One region of the Lichenibacterium dinghuense genome, then DNA from elsewhere that is predicted to be linked to it. Evidence: riboswitches for the same ligand, from Rfam matches in the RefSeq annotation. Region 1 holds a riboswitch; each other region holds the start of a gene.
What was found. Region 1 has a riboswitch for fluoride ahead of L7N97_RS12560 (universal stress protein). Riboswitches for the same ligand answer to the same signal wherever they lie in the genome.
Positions count from the first base shown of each region.

Region 2: another riboswitch for fluoride. It lies ahead of L7N97_RS21145 (universal stress protein); the one in region 1 lies ahead of L7N97_RS12560 (universal stress protein).
Region 3: another riboswitch for fluoride. It lies ahead of L7N97_RS21110 (DUF190 domain-containing protein); the one in region 1 lies ahead of L7N97_RS12560 (universal stress protein).

Region 1 covers NZ_JAJLMN010000001.1:2,588,793-2,595,016, reverse strand. Annotated here, with positions in the region: gene L7N97_RS12575 (hypothetical protein) at 1-53, shown strand, start outside; gene L7N97_RS12570 (hypothetical protein) at 310-477, shown strand; gene L7N97_RS12565 (dynamin family protein) at 668-2,455, opposite strand; gene L7N97_RS12560 (universal stress protein) at 2,455-3,240, opposite strand; fluoride riboswitch at 3,300-3,363, opposite strand; fluoride riboswitch at 3,751-3,813, shown strand; gene L7N97_RS12555 (YoaK family protein) at 4,210-4,878, shown strand; gene L7N97_RS12550 (hypothetical protein) at 4,985-5,218, shown strand; gene L7N97_RS12545 (YhaN family protein) at 5,455-6,224, opposite strand, start outside.
Region 2 covers NZ_JAJLMN010000001.1:4,431,219-4,435,958, forward strand. Annotated here, with positions in the region: gene L7N97_RS21130 (universal stress protein) at 1-637, opposite strand, end outside; gene L7N97_RS21135 (hypothetical protein) at 634-888, opposite strand; gene L7N97_RS21140 (universal stress protein) at 994-1,731, opposite strand; gene L7N97_RS21145 (universal stress protein) at 1,763-2,545, opposite strand; fluoride riboswitch at 2,598-2,659, opposite strand; gene L7N97_RS21150 (YoaK family protein) at 2,690-3,442, opposite strand; gene L7N97_RS21155 (hypothetical protein) at 3,412-3,657, opposite strand; gene eno (phosphopyruvate hydratase) at 3,759-4,740, opposite strand, start outside.
Region 3 covers NZ_JAJLMN010000001.1:4,424,127-4,430,350, forward strand. Annotated here, with positions in the region: gene L7N97_RS21090 (arsenic transporter) at 1-92, shown strand, start outside; gene arsH (arsenical resistance protein ArsH) at 104-835, shown strand; gene L7N97_RS21100 (molybdopterin-dependent oxidoreductase) at 949-2,184, shown strand; gene L7N97_RS21105 (c-type cytochrome) at 2,196-2,624, shown strand; gene L7N97_RS21110 (DUF190 domain-containing protein) at 2,722-4,494, opposite strand; fluoride riboswitch at 4,647-4,726, opposite strand; gene L7N97_RS21115 (YeiH family protein) at 5,072-6,127, shown strand; gene crcB (fluoride efflux transporter CrcB) at 6,145-6,224, opposite strand, start outside.

The sequences.
Region 1 (6,224 bases):
AAAGCTGGGCCGTCCAGGTCGGACAACCTCCGGCGTCCAACGTGATACCCTGAGGGTTCATCGCGCGGGTTGGTCTCACGCTGGTTCCGGCGGCGGACGTCGTGTCGTTCGACGTGGGGGTGGCGCGTGGCCCATCGATGGCGGGATGTTGCAATGGCGGGCTCCCGCGCTCCCGCATGCACGCCCGAGGACCGCACCATCCCCCGACGGAAGGCGCCGTTCTGGCTTGCGGACGGGCGACGAAATATTCCAACCTCCACGCGGGCATCGACGTCAATGTGCGTCGACCGCCGCGGGGGGGAGAGCGCCATGACCAAGGACGAGATCAAGGCCAAGATCGTGGAACACCGGGCCGAACTCGAGAGCTTGGGTTCCGGAACAGGTGAAAGCGGCGAACCCGAGGTGGACGCCAAGACGCGCCAGGAACACCTCGAGCGCGAGATAGCGAGCCTCGAAGCGCTCTTGGAGGAGGTCTGAGGCCGAACGGCCCCGACGTCGAATGCGGTCGGTGCCGGGGTGGCGCGGGTGGCGTCCCCGCATCGCGCCGGTTCATGGATCGTCCCCGTATCGTCGGAGGCGATGACACGTGATGGCTTCGCCCCCGTTCATCGTTGGGTTCACCCGCTCACCCTCGTTCAGGATCCCGCGCTGCCCCAGCTCGGATGAGTCACCGCAAGCGTCGGCCGAGGTTGATCATGGCGAGTTCCAGCGATTCGAGCGTGGCGGTGGCCGATGCGAGGGCCTCGCGCTCCTCGTCGATACCGCTCGCCGTGAGCGCATTCCTTTCCCGCGCGTAGGACAGCGCGGCGTCCACGACCCTGATCTCGTTCTCGATCTCGTCCTCGATTTTGGAAGCCCACTGCCGAAACGCGTCCTCCAGCCACTGGCGGACCGCCCATTGGAGGCTCGACAGGTTGCGGACGATCGCCGCGTCCAGGCCGGCGCGGAGCCGTCTCCGCGCCCTCGCATGCCGCAGACGTCGGGGCAACAGTCGGGCGATCCCGTCGACGGTCAGGGAACCCATCGTGTCCGTGTGTCCGGAGGCGACCCAGTAAGGCTCGCGCAACGGGGGCCCACCCTCCGGTTGGACCTCGGTCCGACGCTCGATGCCCATGATCACCTCGGCCGCGCCCGCGATCTCCCTCACGATCTCGTCGCGGCGCGATCTCTGCGCCTCGACGGCCGAGGCGACGTCGGCCTCGGCCCGCGCGACCAACCCCGCCCGAGCCCCGGTGAAGAAGGCGGAGACCGCGGACGCCAGCCTCCCCTCGCCCGCTTCGGGGGTCGTCGCCGGGAGCGAGGCTCGTTCAAGCGCCGCGTGGAGGGATCCCGAGGCCTCGACGTGCAGTGCGTCGCATGCCCGGTCGAGCGCGGCGACCGCGCGGCGATGGTCGCCCGACAGGAGATCCCGGGCCCACTTCCGCCTTTCCGCCAGCGCATCGACGGCGTCCTTGAAGACGGTCGTCCTACGGTCGAGTTCCTCGCGGGTCAGTCCGAGGGCGACGTACCGCAGCGCGATCGTCGAGCGCAGGGCGACGACCGATCGCGCCGCCTTGCCGACGACCGCCGCGACGAGGAGGGCCCCCTTGTCCCGGGCCAGGACCTCGACGAGGTGGCGTTCGAGCGACGCGAGACCCGATCGGGAGAGCGCGTCGGCGTCGCCGTGGGACTTGGCCGCTATGGCGTCGCGGGCCGAGACCACCCAGACGTCCGGTGCCGCGGCGTCGGGCGACGCCTCGGCCAGTCGCCCGCGTAGGAAGTGGACCAGCAGTTCCAGGTCGTCGCCGACCGCGAGGTCCGCCTTCGTCATGACGACGAGCGTCGTCGGGGTGACCGCACGGATCTCGTCGAGGTAGGCGACCTCGCCCTCCCCGATCGGCAGGTCGGTCGAGAACACGACCAGGACGGCGTCGCACGTGGACAGGGCCGCGCGGGCCGCGTCCGTGTTGTGGCGATGCGTCGAACCGATGCCCGGCGTGTCGACCAGCACGACGCCCTCGCCGAGCAGGCCGGATGGGACCCTCGCGTCGACCTGCGCCAGGCCAAGCACGTTGCCGGGGTTCCCGGCCTCCGTCACCAGCCTGGCCAACTCCGTGCCGAGCGCCGCGCCATCCGCGACGGCCCGACGCTCGACACGACCGTCGCGGTGGACGATGTCCAGGCCGTACGAGGACCCGCCGGCGACCGTGGTGGCGACGGCCGTCGCGGGCAACACGGAGGTCGGCATCAGCGCCTCGCCCACCAGCGCATTGAGGAGCGTGCTCTTGCCACGCTTGAACTGCCCGACGACGCCGAGCCGGAACCGATCGTCGTCGAGGCGTCGAGCGAGCTCTTCGAGGCGGTCGCGAGCGGGGTCGACGCCGGGAAGGCCGCGTGCGACGGCGAGTGCCTCGGCGATCAGCCCCGCCGCCTCGCCGCGCGGGGGCGCCCCGACGATCCCCGCCCGAGGCCGCATCAGTGGGACAGCAACACGGGCATGGAAACGTTGTTCAGAAGCGTTTCCGTGGTGCCGCCGAACATCGTCTCGGCGAGGGGGGACCGCCCGTAGGCGCCGGCGACGATGAGGTCGACCTCGTCGCGGTCCAGCCCGGCGAACATCGCGCTCGCCACCTCCACCTCGCCCGTGTCCTGCCAGCCCGACACCTCGACCTTGGCGCCGTGGCGTTCGAGGTGCTCCTTCACGTCGGTGACGTCCAATCGCCTCCTGTCGAAGTCCTGCTCGAACAGGAACAGGAACACCTTCTCTGCCGCCGCGAGCAGCGGCATCGCGTCGTGGACGGCGCGGGTCGCCTCGCGGCTGAAGTTCCAGGCGATCAGTAGGCGGCGGCCGAGCGTTTCGCGGGAACGCCATCCCGTCGGGAGCAGCAACATCGGAACGCCCGCGCCGACGAGCACGTCCCTCGGGACGGCCTTCGCGGAGAGGTGCTCCGCGTCGGGATGGGGTTGGGTCGCGACGATCAGGTCGGCGCAATGGGCGCCGAAGTCGTGCGCGACCCGGGCTTCGGGGGCTGCGACCCGGAAGGTCGTCGCGACGTTCGCCGAGCGGGCCTTGGTCTCGAAGGCCTCCCGGAGGCCCAGCGCCCGGTCGCGCCAGTGTCCCTCGGAGGCCGCCGGCGTGCCGACGTCGACGCCGACGAGACGCGCCCCGTGTCGCGCCGCGAGATGGACGGCCACGTCGGTGCGCGCCGCGCAGTCCTCGCCCACGTCGAGGAAGACCAGGATGTCCTTGTATTCCGTCATGTTCCCTCCTTCCATCGCCGCGGAGAAGGGAAACGTTCCCCCACGCGCGCGATGCCTCACGCTGCGTAGGAGTCATCAGCCCGGGAAGGGCGGTTGAGGGTGAACTCCATCACCCAGGGATAGAATGCCACGTCGCGGCGCCCTGTTCCATGGCGTGGTGCGCTCCGCGGAAGATCTTCGCGAGGGAAATCGGCCGCCCCTTCCCTTCGACGATCATCCGCCTCGCGGGGACGCGAAGCTGCGTCCGCCGGCTGCGCGCCCCTCCCCTGGTCCGACCGGACGCCGCGGGTGTCGAGGTGGGTGCGACCCGTCGACGGACGGGAGGACGCCACGCTTGCGCTCGCTCCCCGATCGGCGCCGTCGCTCGACGGTCCACGCATCCTGGATCGAGGCCGGGATCGCCGGGATCATGCGTCCGCCCCCGTCGTGCCGTAGGATCCCGCGGCTTCCGACGTGGAACCACCTTCGGCTCGATTGACAACGTTCACGAAGCGCATTTCAATCCGCTCGCTTCAAGCAGGCGGTGGGGTCCGCCTTGTAACCGCCCGTTGGGCCGATGACTCCTTCCGATCCTCGATCTCGGGGAGGAAGGAGTGCGGGCGAAGATGGCGGACCTTGTCTTCCGAAGTGAGCCGGGACCCACGACGGGTGGGGCGTGAACTTGCGCGACGCCTCGCTGCAGGTCGCTCAGGTCGCGACCGTGCTCGCGCTGTCACCCCTGATCCAGGGACTAATCCAGCAGTTCGAGGAAAGGGTCCAGCGCGGCCAAGGGCCGGGCTCTCCGAGGCCCATGCCTGACCATTCGCGGACGGCTCGCCTGACCGCCTCGGCCCTGGACACCGATGGAGCCATGATCCGAGCCACTGAATCCGCCACGATCCCCATCGGCGTGCTCCCTGGAGGTGTCGCGCTCGCTTGCCGGAGGGCTGTCCCGAAGTTCGAGCTTGAGGAAGGCATCGCGGTCAGACGTTGAAGTTCCAACCCTCAACCGTAGCTGTCGCGCTAACGTTCGTTGCCGGCAGCGTGGACGGGCTCACCCTCATCGTGGTCGGCCGTTTCGCCTCGCACATGACCGGGACGACATCGATGCTTGTGCACGACCTCGCGCGAGGCCGGCTCGCGGTCGGCATGGCGGCTCTCGGGGCCTTGTTCGCGTTCGCTTCCGGAGCATCGGTCGCGGGGCTCCTGGTCGGGGATCGTACTTCGGACAGGCAGGTCGAACGTTTGCCGTTGCTCCTGGTGATCGAGGCGGTGAGCTTGATCGGCGCCGGTGTGGTGGGCGATGGGGGCTCCAACGACGTCGCCGTCATGCTCGCGCTGTCGGCCTTCGCCATGGGTGTCCAGAACGCCTCCTCCTCCCTCTGTCTGGGCGACCGCGTCCGCACCACGCACCTCACCGGCACATTGACGGATCTGGGGATCGCGGTGGGCCGCCTGGTCCGCGTCGGGAGGATGGGTCCGCACCATCCGCCGATAGCCGAGATGCTTCGGCGGTCCTCATCGCGACTCGCGGCGTTCGCCATCGGCGGCCTCCTCGCCGGGATGGTCGCCCCGGCCGTGGGCAGGCTCGGCCTCCTCGCGCCATCCGCGGTACTGTTCGCCTGCGCCCTGGGCCGCCTGCCTACTCATCGACGGTGATCGATCCCGTCGAGCATCCGGAGGCACGGGCGTGCGATCTCGAACCGACCGACAGCCCGAGCTCGGCCGGCTTGACGCCGCCGGGCGGGCCTCCATAGTCGTTCGCATGAGCGAGCGAACCTCGACGACCGATGATCCCGCGTCCGAGCCCGCCGAGGCCGAGGTCGAGCACCGCGCGATGGAGCTCGCCAAGGCCGACGGTTTGACTTGGGCGGCGCCGGGGACGCCCGAGCATGGCGCGGAAGGCCAGCCCGGCGCGGCGACCAACGACGACCGGGACAGGTATCGCAGGCTTGCACGCGAGCGATTGGAGTCCGAACGCGGATTGATCGTCGGGTGAGCCCCCCAAGGGCCCTCGCGCCGGAGGGCGCGGATGTGATCGTGGACCGTCCCGAGGCTTCCTAGCGGTCCCTGGGGCGATGGATCACTCAGGACGTCCAGCCTGGACGGCGCATCGACGGACCATCGAGCCTTCGTCGCTCCGGCTACCCCGGATTCGGTCGCGTCGGCCGCCACGCACGTTTCGAGCCGCCGTCCCCGGATCCACGCTCGTGGGGAACGCGGCGGGGGAAGCGGTCAGGGTGCGACCTCGACGACGGTCGTCCGCCCCTGCCGTTGCAGCCGAACGGCCGCGTCGCGGACCGAGGCGTGGTGCGTGAAGAGCAGGACCTGCGTCGCCCCGGCGAAGTCCGCGAGGAGATCGAGAGTGGCTTCGGCCCGTCCGTCGTCGAAATGGACCAACAGGTCGTCGGCCACGAACGGCAGCGGTTCGGCGGCGGCGCAGTAGGCCCCGACGCTGGCGAGCCGGAAGGCCAGGAACATCTGGTCCCGCGTGCCCTCGCTCATCGTGGCGACGGGCTGCGGGTCCCCTCCGGTGGAGCGGACCCCCCTCACGATAGGATCGCCTCGGTCGTCCACGTCGGCCGCGGCGCCGGCGTAGGCGCCGCGCGTCATGCGCGAGAACAGGATCCCCGCCTCCCTGACGAGCGGATCCTGGCGCTCGTCCCGGACGACGCGTATGGCCCGGTCGAGTAGGTCCTTGGCGACCTTGAGCTCCACCCATTGTTCCGCCGCGGCGTGCATGTCCGCCACGGCCGCCTCCCGGACCGCGACCAAACCCGCGTCGCCGGGGGACCGGCCATGCCCCCGGAGGATCGCCGTCGTCCGAACCTCCTCGGCGATCGACCCCTCGATCCTGCCGTCGAGAGCGTCGAGACGCCCGGCGATCTCGGACGACTCCGCCCGCACGGCATCGAGGTCGCAGCCCTCGGCTTCCCCACGCAGGAACTGCAGGGGCAGGTCATCGCCGGCGACGCGCGCCGCCTCGCCGAGGGCATCGCGCTCAC
Region 2 (4,740 bases), 1.8 Mb from region 1:
CCGCCGAGAAGTCGGCGGCGAGGCCGAGATCGCGAAACAGCGCTCGCGCGCCGTCCAGGGCGGCGTCGTCGCCTCCGTCGATAGCCAGGATCCGGATGGCCTCGGCCCGCTCCAGCCAGGGCCGCGCGTCCGCGATCCCGCGGCGACAGGCTACATCCTCGTGCCAGCCGACCGCGATGCGGCGCACCGGCCGGTGCCGCCAGCCGCGGGGCACGACCAGCACCGGGCGGCCGGTGTCGAACAGCGCCGCGTGGAGGGCTTCCTGCGCCTCGCCCGCATAATGCCGCTCGGGCACGGCAGCGGCGATCAGCGCCGCGCCGGCGGCGTGGGCGTCGATGGCCGTCGTCTCGGTTCCCCCCGCGTCGATCCAGCGGAAGCCCGCAGGGCCGAGCGCGGCCACGACCGCGTCGTAGGCGTCACGCACGGCCCGACGCTCCTCCGCCTCCCCGCGCAGGATAGCGGCGCGGCGGTCGTCGGTGAGGATCTCCTCGGTCGGCAGGATGGTGGAGGCGGGATCGACGGCGACGTGCAGCGCCGCGACCTCCCCCCCGACGGCCTCGGCGGCCGCGAGAGCGGCTTCCAGGCAGGAGCGGACGCCGTGCCGATCGGCCAGCACGGCCAGGATGGTCGTCGTCATGTCCATGCCTCCGTTCGATCGAACATCGTGCTCCAAGCGCCGCGGCGGGACAGCAACATGGCCGGCGCCTGGTGAGCGTCTCTCCGCTGTTCCGCACCGTCCCGTCCGTCGGCCGGGCCAGTCCCCCCCGACGACAGCGAGACGGGGTGGGCCATGGATCGGAACGCGACGAGCAGCGTCGCGAGATCCGCCTCCAGATCATCCTCTTCGACGGCGAAGGGTTCACCCCTACGGTATCGATCGTCGATCATGTCCTCCCCCCGTATCTTACGCCGACAGTCAAGTCCTGCTCTGCAAGACAATCCAATTGGCTTCTCCGATGATCTCGTCCGCTCCGCTCGATCGATGGCGCGAACTCAGCGGGACACGAGCAGGGCCGTCGAGGAATCGTCGATCAGGCGGGCGAGAAGCGTAAGCACGGTCGGTGCCCGCCAGTGGGCCGGCCCTCCGAGACCGACCACGATCAGGTCGGCCCCGACCCGCCGCGCCAGCGGCGCGAGGGCGCTGTCGGCATCGTCGACGCTCGTCTCCGCCCGGACCCTGACGCCGCGACCGGCGAGACGGCGCATCACGGTCGCCGGCGACCCGTCGTCGAGCGGGACGAGCACGACCTCGTCCGCGGTCTTCAGCAGCGGCATCGCGTCGTGGATCGCACGCGTGCTGGCGCGGTCCGCCCGCCAAGGGAGGAGGATGCGCCGCCCCGCTGGCCCCGCGCTCCCGTCGGCCTCGATCAGCACGGGAGGGCCGAGGGCGCCGAGCGCGGGTGCAGAGACGCCGGAACGATGAGGCGAAGTCGCGGCACCCCGTCCGGCGATCACGAGATCGGCCGACAGCGTGCGTTCGAGCAGCCCGGCCGGATCGGTCGGGGCCATCTCGTGGTGCCCATCGACCCTGCCGAGCCGGAACGCGGCCCGCATGTCCTCGACGAATTCGAGGGAGGTCGGAGACGTCGCCATGCCGAGCGCATCGGGCGCACACAGGTCGAGCACGCGGAGGCGCGCCCGGCAGGCGGCCGCGCGCGAGACGGCCTTGGCCAGCAGCGCCGGAGCGCCCGGCGTCGTCGAGTCGAGGCAGACGATCAGATCCACGACCATGCCGCTTCCTCCCCGTCCTATGGTGTTCCGCTCAATGAGACAGCAGCACGGGCAGGAGGTCTTGGCCGAGCAGGTCCTGCGTCGCGCCGCCGAACAGGCGCTCGGCGATACGCGGATGGCCGTAGGCGCCCGCGACGATGAGGTCCGAGCGCTCGCGGTCGAGGCTGGCGAAGAGGGCCGACAGCCAGTCGCCGCGGCCGTCGTCGCGCCAGCCGTCGACGACCACCTCCGCGCCGTGTCGATGCAGGTGGGCGGCGAACCCTTCCACCGCCGCGTCGCCCAGTCCGTAGCGGGCGTCGAAGGTGAACAGGGCCGTGCGTACGGCATCGCGCAGGAAGGGCAGCGCGTCGTGCGCCGCGCGGGTCGCCTCGCCGGTGCCGTTCCAGGCGACGGTCGGACGTCGGCCGATCGCGCGGGCGGCGTCCCAGCCGACGGGGAGCAACAGGAGCGGCACGCCCGCGGCGAGCAGAAGGCGGCCGGGGAAGTCGACCGGCACCGCTCCGGCGTTTCGCCGATCCGGCTGGGTCACGACGAGCAGGTCCGCGTCATGAGCGAAGAAATCGCGCGCGGCACTCGCGTCGGGCGGAACGTCGCGGTGGCCGTGGGCGACGCCCGCCCGCGAAGCGGCCTCCTCAAAGGAGGACTGCAGACTGTCCCGGCAGAGCTGCCAATCTCCGTCGAACGACACCGCGGGAACGAGGTTCACGGCGGTGAGGCGGGCTTCGAACCTGCGCGCCAGCTCGACGGCGGCATCGACCCGCGCCGACGTCGCCGATCCAGTGTCCAAGTAGACGACGATGTCACGATAAGTCATTTCACCCTCCGTCGGTCGATTGCGGAAGGCGTAGCTCCGCATCTACCAGCAATGTCGTGCAGAAGTGATCAGCCCTGGAGGCGGTCGAAGGCGGACTCCATCGCCCGATGTCTCGACCCGGGAAATGTAGTCTGACTCTGACCATCACGGCGGGCTCCACTCTGTGGTCTCGCTCGCGTCGGCCCTCACGAGGAGGGCGGCCGCGACCGGCGCCGCCGCCACGACGAAGAACCCCGCCTCGCCCCACCACAGCAGGACGCTGGCCCCGGCCAGCGCGCCGAGGATGAAGCCGGCGAAGAGAGAGCCCGACTTGGCGAGCCGCACCTCGTCGGTCCGCCGGGGGCCGTCGCGGCGCGTCCCGCCCGCGACGTCGAAGACGAGGTGGCCGATCTCCCGGCCGAGGTCGGTCACCATGCCGGTGACGTGGGTGGTGCGGACCTGGTCGCCGAGCAGCGCGCTGCTGGTCGCGTTTTGCTGGCCCATGGCGAAGGCGAGCAGCAGCACGGCCGCGAACTCGGCACCCCCGCCCCGGCCGCAAGCCGCCAGGGCCAGGCCGGCCGACGCCACCAGGATGCCCTCGACGATCAGCAGGGACCGCAGCGTGCCCGTTTCCGGTCGCCCCTCTCGGATCGCGATGAACAGCCCGCAACCGACCGCGCCGGAGAGGAAGCTCGCGACCAGCGCGATGCCGAGCATCGCGGCATTGCCCCGCCCGTGCATGAGGTGACCCATCACGGAGGTGGTGACGCCCGAAACGTGGGACGTGTCCCGCCCCGTCGCGGCGACGCCGATGCCGTTGACGGCACCGGCCACGAGGGCCAACCATGCCGCCACGACGGGCTGCGCCGCGACGGGGCGGGACACCATCAGCGCGGGGCCGCGAGGCTGTGAAGCCACGCGAGGACATCCGCATAGCGCGTCTCCGCGGCTGTCCGGCTCGTGAACTTGCGCCGGCTGGTCAGCGTCTCAGCGGCGTCGTCGGTATCGGGATCGAAACTGGGCAGATACCGAACGGTCACCTCGAACTCGCCGTCGACGAGCCTGTCCATCTCGACCTTCTCGGTTTCGTCGCCTGCCCCGGCGACCTCTTCCTTGATCTCGTTCTCTGGCATGGTGATGTTATCCTCTGATGGTTGTTATTTCCGACAATCGCCGGGAGGGCCGTTGCAGGTGGAAGAACCTCGGACGTGATCGCCCGATCCGTGTCGGTCCGTCACACCGCGAAGGGGTTCCTGAAGTCGGGGTCGCCGAGTTCGCGCTCGATCGCCAGTAAGCGATTGTATTTGGCGATCCGCTCCCCCCGGCACGGCGCACCGGCCTTGATCTGCCCGGTGCCGAGCCCGACCGCGAGGTCGGCGATGAAGCTGTCGTCGGTCTCACCCGACCTGTGCGACACCACGCAGCGCCAGCCGGCTTCCCGGCACAGCGCTACAGCCGTCATCGTCTCGGTCAGCGTGCCGATCTGGTTCGGTTTGATCAGAGCGGCATTGGTGCTCCGCTCGCGGATGCCGCGGCCGATGAGGGCCGGGTTCGTCGCATAGAGGTCGTCGCCGACGATCTGGAGGCGACCGCCGGCCGCCGCCGTCTGGTCGCGGAACCCGTCCCAGTCGTCCTCGGCGAAGCCGTCCTCGATCGACACGATCGGGTAGGCGGCGGCGAGCCGGCCGTAGAGGTCGAGCAGCGCTCCGGACGACAGCCGGCCACCCCCGTCCCGGAGGGCATAGCCGTCGCCGTCGCGGAACCCCGTCGCGGCGGGGTCGAGCGCGATGGCGACGTCGCGACCGGGCTCCAGGCCGGCCCGGCGGATCGCCTCGACAAGGAGATCGCAAGCTTCCACGGCCCCGGCGAGGCGGGGCGCGAAGCCGCCCTCGTCCCCGACCGCGGTCGACTGGCCGGCCGCCCCGAGCAGCGCCTTCAGCGCGGCATAGACCGCGACGCCGAAGCGCAGGGCCTCGGAAAACGTCGGCGCGCCGACCGGCACCACCATGAACTCCTGCATGTCCAGGCCGCTGTCGGCATGCGCGCCGCCGTTGATGACGTTCAGCATCGGCATCGGCAGGCGCCGCGCCGCGACCCCGCCGAGATAGGCGTAGAGCGGCAGGCCGGCGTCGAGAGCTGCGGCTCGGGCGATGGCGAGCGAGGTGCCGAGGATCGCATTCGCACCCAGCTCCCGCTTGTCCGGGGAGCCGTCGAGC
Region 3 (6,224 bases), 1.8 Mb from region 1:
AGTACATGCGGGTCGGCCTCGCGCTCACCCCGCCCGTGCTGCTGGCCGCGCTGCTGGCCCTTGCGGCCTGGCTGCCGCTCGTCACTCCGTGAGAACCCCGACCATGGCCCGCCTGCGCCCGCTGCCCAACCCCGACCACCTCCCCGCGCTCGACCTGCGTTTCGCGAGCGGCCGGCCGGCCGAGAAACTCGGCCCCGCGGACCACCCGCCCCGCATCCTGCTGCTCTACGGCTCGCTGCGGCCGACCTCCTATTCCCGGCTGACGACCGAGGAGGCAGCGCGCCTGCTGCGCTTCTTCGGCGCCGAGCCGCGCATCTTCGACCCCTCGGACCTGCCGTACCCGGACCAGGTGCCGGGCGACGACCACCCGGCCGTGCGGGAGTTGCGCGACCTGTCGGTGTGGTCCGAGGGTCAGGTGTGGTGCAGCCCGGAGCGGCACGGCACGATCACGGGCCTGATGAAGGCGCAGATCGACCACCTGCCGCTGGCGATGGGCGGCGTGCGGCCGACGCAGGGGCGCACGCTGGCCGTGATGCAGGTGTCTGGCGGCTCGCAGTCCTTCAACAGCGTCAACGCACTCCGGCTGCTCGGCCGCTGGATGCGGATGTTCACCATCCCCAACCAGTCCAGCGTCGCCAGGGCGTATCAGGAGTTCGAGGGCGGCCGCATGCGGGCCTCGCCCTACTACGACCGGATCGTCGACGTCATGGAGGAGCTGGTGCGCTTCACCGCCCTGCTGCGCCCCCACGCGGCGGGTCTTACCGACCGCTACTCCGAGCGCAAGGAGGAGGCCGCCAAGCTGGAGGAGCGCCTGTCGCTCGACCGGGTGCGATGACGAGAGGCCGGCGATCGATCGACGGAGGCGAACGTTCCGGGCGAGAATAGCGATGAGACGCCGAGAACCACCACCGATAGGGTGACGCAGAACGACAGACGGGGAGGACGGACATGCCGGGCGACGACATCGGGACAGGGGCCACGCGACGCCGCGTGCTGCAGGGGCTCGGCGCTGGAGCGCTGGTGCTCGGGACCGGCCGTGCCTTCGGTGCCGACGTGCGCCTGCCGCTGCCGAGCGACCCGCGCGACCGCGCGATGACGGGCGCCTTCCCGCAGAAGGGGCAGATGATCCTGCAGCGCACGCGGCCGCCGCTGCTGGAAACGCCGTTCGAGGTCTTCGACCAGGGCGTGTTCACCCCCAACGACAGGTTCTTCGTGCGCTGGCACTGGGCCGTGATCCCGGACAGCGTCGACGCCTCCAAGTTCCGCCTCACGGTGCGGGGCAACGTCGAGCGGCCGCTCGGCCTCTCGCTCGACGACGTGCTGGCCATGCCGCGCGTGGAGCTCGCCGCCGTCAACCAGTGTTCGGGCAACTCGCGGGGCCTGTTCGAGCCCCGCATCGCCGGTGGCCAATGGGACAACGGGGCGATGGGCAACGCCAAGTGGGTCGGCGTGCGGTTGAAGGACGTGCTCGACCGCGCCGGCGTCAAGGCGGGCTCGGTGGCGGTGCGCTTCAACGGGCTCGACGAGCCCGTGGTGCCGGACGCGCCCGACTTCATGAAGAGCCTCGACCTCGATCACGCCCGCGACGGCGAGGTGATGATCGCCTATCGGATGAACGGCGAGCAGCTGCCGCTCCTGAACGGCTTCCCGCTGCGCCTGATCGTGCCGGGCTGGTACTCGACCTACTGGGTCAAGATGCTGTCCGACATCGAGGTGCTGGACAAGCCCGACGAGAGCTTCTGGATGAAGACGGCCTACCGGATCCCGGACACGCCGCACGCCAGCGTCAAGCCCGGCGAGACCGGCTTCAAGACGGTGCCGATCAACCGCATGGTGCCGCGGAGCTGGTTCACGGGCCTGGCAAACGGGGCGACGGTCAAGGCCGGCGCGCCGGCGCCGCTGCGCGGCATCGCGCTCGGCGGCGACCGGGGCGTCAAGGCCGTCGACGTGTCGACCGACGGCGGCGCCACCTGGACGGCCGCCAAGCTCGGCGCCGACGAGGGCACCTACTCGTTCCGCCGCTGGACCTTCAACGGGGTAGCGGCGCCGGCGGCGGGCGGCAAGCTGTCCGCCCTCGTGCGCTGCACCAACGCGGACGGTGTGGTCCAGCCGATGCAGCAGCCCTGGAACCCGGGCGGGTTCATGCGCAACGGGGTCGAGTCGCTCGACCTCACAGCGGCCTGAAGGAGGCGATCATGCAGATCTCGTTCGGAACCGTCGCGTTCGGCGTCGTGGTCGCGGCGGCCCTCACCCTCGCCATCATCGGTTCGCCTGACGAGCGCGGCCGCCGGCAGGTGGCGGAGGCGCGCGCTGCGGCCGCGACCGCGGCCGCCGAAGCCGCGGCCCCGAAGACGGCTTCGGCCGATGGCGTCACGCTGACCAGCGTGTCCTTCACGCTGCCGACCAGCGACCGCGAATACCCGGCCGGTCTGCACGCGGATGCGATCAACGGCAATTGCCTGTCGTGCCACTCGGCCGGCATGGTGCTGACCCAGCCCGAGATGACCCGCGCCGAGTGGCAGGGCGAGGTCAACAAGATGATCAAGACCTATCACGCGCCGGTGTCGCCCGAGGACGCCGCGGCGGTTGTCGAGTACCTCGCGCAATTGAAGCCCGGTAAGTGACGGGAGGGGCTGCTCAGCCCCTCCGCTGTCGAGGTCTTCCAGAGGACGGCGTCCCGAGGCGGGAGCGGAACCGACAGGACAATCACGGCACTGCCATTCACTCGGCGTCCATGTCCTCGATGGTCGAGACGTCGGCTTCGGTGAGCTCCGCTCGGCCGGGCGCCGCCATGCCGAGCTTCCACCGCTCCAGATGCTTGTAGACCATCACCTTGTCGATCAGCAGATCCCCGTGCGCTCGACAGAAGTCTTCCAGCGTCGCCTTGGGGCCGATCATCTCGACACACATGGTCAGTTCGCTGTTCATGCCCTCGACTTCGCGAGCTTGGACGTGTCCGTGATTGCTGAAGCCGTAATGCGTATGGTGGGCGACGGCGTTGACGAGGCCGGCCCGCTTCGCCCGGTTGACGATCTCCTGGTAGAGGGGACGGCCGGAGAATGCAGCCTTCAATCGGCTTCCCCCGGCTTGGCGAAAACGCTCCTTCGGCGTGAGATAGATGCGGAGCATCCCGACCTCTTCGGCCGTGACGTGATGTGATGGCTGCATGGTGTCGTCCAGAGGTGATCGGAAAGCGTGATCGTTGCCGAAGCCCAAGCCCAGGGCGGAGACATCGAGCGACGCGCGGGGGAGTTCCCGGACATGGCGGAGCGCGATGTCGGGCGGGATCAGGGCACTGGCCGTCTTGGGCACCGCCAGGCGCTGGGCGAGATAGATCCCCGAATGGCCGCTGCACAGATAGGCCACGAAACACGCCACCGCGATGTAGATGGTGTTGCCCGAGCCGAAGAGCTCGATGCCCATGATGGTGCAGGCGAGCGGCGTGTTGGAGGCACCGGCGAAGATGGCGACGAAGCCGAGTGCGGCGAAAAGGTCGGTCGGCGCTCCGAGCGGGCCCGACAAGGCGTTGCCGAGACCGGCACCGATGAAGAACAGGGGCGTGACCTCGCCGCCCTTGAAGCCCGTCGCCAGGGTCGCGACCGTGAAGACGATCTTCCAGGCCCAGGCCCACGGGAAAACATGGTTCCCGAAGAACGCCACGATCGACGCGGCGTGTGGATCGGGCGAGGTGACGCCGAGGCCGAGATAGTCTCGCGTGCCCAGCGCATAGGTCAGACCGATGACGGCGAGGCCGCCGATGGCCGGGCGGAGCCAGGGGATCGTGCACAGCCGTTTGAAGGCCGAACCGTACCAGTGCATCGCTTCCGAGAACAGGAGGCTCGCCAAGCCGAAGGCGACCCCGGCCAGGGCGACCTTCACGAGAAGAACTGGATCGGCGTGAAACGAACCGGCCGGCCCGTCCGCGACGCTGGAGAAGGCGACGTGATAGGCCACATGGCTGATGCCCCACGCATGGCAGGCCCAGTCCCCGACGATCGCCGCCAGCACGCAGGGAACGAGGGCGCTGTATTGCACGCGCCCCACCGCCAGCACCTCGAGCGCGAAGACCGCGCCGGCAATCGGGGTGCCGAACACGGCTCCGAAGCCCGCCGCGATCCCGGTGGTCAGGAGCATGCTGGTGTCGGCGGGCCCGAGGCCGAGAGGCTTGCCGATGGCGCTCGCGATCGTGCCGCCGAGCTGAACCGCGGTCCCCTCCCGCCCCGCCGAGCCACCGAAGAGGTGGGTGACCAGGGTCGAGACGACGATGAGGGGCGCCATGCGAAGCGGTATGCCGCCGCCCGGCTCGTGGATCTGGTCCACGATGAGGTTGTTGCCGCCCTCGGCCGGCCGGCCGACCCAGGCATAGATGGCACCGATCGCCGCGCCGGCTCCGGGCAAGCCGAAGAGCAGCCACGGATGGATGAAGCGCGCTTCCGTAACCGCATCGAGAAGCCAGAGAAAGGCCGCGCAGAACGACCCCACGATCAGCGCCATGGGGACCGTCAGGCCTATACACTTTGCGGCCAGCAACGCATGGACCGCGCGCTGCACCACGAACGACCGTAGGTGCCGAAGAGATCGCCGCGCGAAGGCCGACCGACGCCGACCGATGAGTGAAATGGACAAGCGGACTCCCCCTTACGACGTGCAAGGTAGGAATCATCAGCCCCGAACGGGGCGGTTCGACCCCGGAGGGGTCAGGCAGAAATCCATTGCCGACCGCATTGCTAGCGCTCGACGATCAGAGCGTAAACCCACGAACGGAGTGGTCGTGGATCTTTTTTCCACGATTGATCCCGTGACGAAGGCCGCCGCCGACGAACCCGGGAAACGGGCGGAGGCTCGAGTGCTCGAAAGGACGCCCGTGCCGCCTCGCACACGCCTCTCGGGATTCGCGTCCCTCACCGACCTTCACCGAGCCGCCCAGGTAATCGATCGAGCCCCACGATCGATCGTTCTGTATTGGAGATTGGACGGCGCGGGCCGCCTGTCTCCTATCTCCCGTCACCCGACAGGGGCCGACCGACGCGACCGTCGCGCGGGCTCCTCCCACATCAACGAGGTGAACATCTTGTCCCGCATCCGACCCACCCTTCTGCCCGGGCTGGTTCTCTGCATCGTCGTGACCCTGGTGGCGGTGGCATTGCAGGCCATCGAGACGCGGCTCGTCGGCGAGCCCTACCTCGAAGCGCTCGTGCTGGCGATCCTGCTCGGGGTGGCGATCCGCTCCGCCTGGACGCCGGGCCCGCGCTGGGCGCCCGGCATCGCCTTCTCGGCCAAGGTGCTGCTGGAGGTCGCTGTGGTGCTGCTCGGCGCGTCGGTCAGCGCCGCCACCGTGCTGGCGCTCGGCCCGGCGCTGATCGGCGGCATCGCGCTCGTGGTGGCGCTCGCCATCGCGTCGAGCTACGCCCTGTGCCGCCTGCTCGGCCTGCCGAAGCGCATGGCCGTGCTGGTCGCCTGCGGCAACTCCATCTGCGGCAACTCCGCCATCGCGGCCGTGGCGCCGGTGATCGGCGCGGACGGCGACGACGTCGCCTCGTCCATCGCCTTCACGGCCGTGCTCGGCGTCGTCGTGGTGCTGCTCCTGCCGCTGCTGGTCCCGGTGCTCAGCCTGTCGCTCACCCAGTACGGCGTGCTGGCGGGGCTCACCGTCTATGCCGTGCCACAGGTCTTGGCCGCGACGCTGCCGATCGGCGCGCTCTCGAACCAGGTCGGCACGGTGGTGAAGCTTGTGCGGGTACTGATGCTCGGCCCCGTGGTGCTCGCCCTGTCGCTCGTCACGCGCCGTCTGCGCGACGAGCCGGTCGAGGCCGCGCCGCACGTCACCGCCGGCGACAGGCCGCGCCTCGGACGCCCCGCGCTGCACGAGCTCGTGCCGTGGTTCATCGTCGGATTCCTCCTCGTGCTGCTGGTGCGCTCGCTCGGGCTGATCCCGGCACCGGCCCTGCCGCCGATCGCCGCCACCGCCAGCGCGCTCACCACCGTGTCGATGGCGGCGCTGGGCCTTGGCGTCGACGTGCGGGTCGTGGCGAAGGCCGGCGTCCGCGTCACCGCGGCCGTGACGGCCTCGCTGGTCGTTCTCGGCCTCGTCAGCCTCGCGCTGATCCGCGTGATGGGCGTCGCCTGACGGGCGCCGTGCGGGCATCAGTCCTCCTCGATGCTGGCCTGAACGATGGGCACGGCGCCGCCGTTCAGTGCCGCGCCGGCGAGGTGGCCGAGCGCCA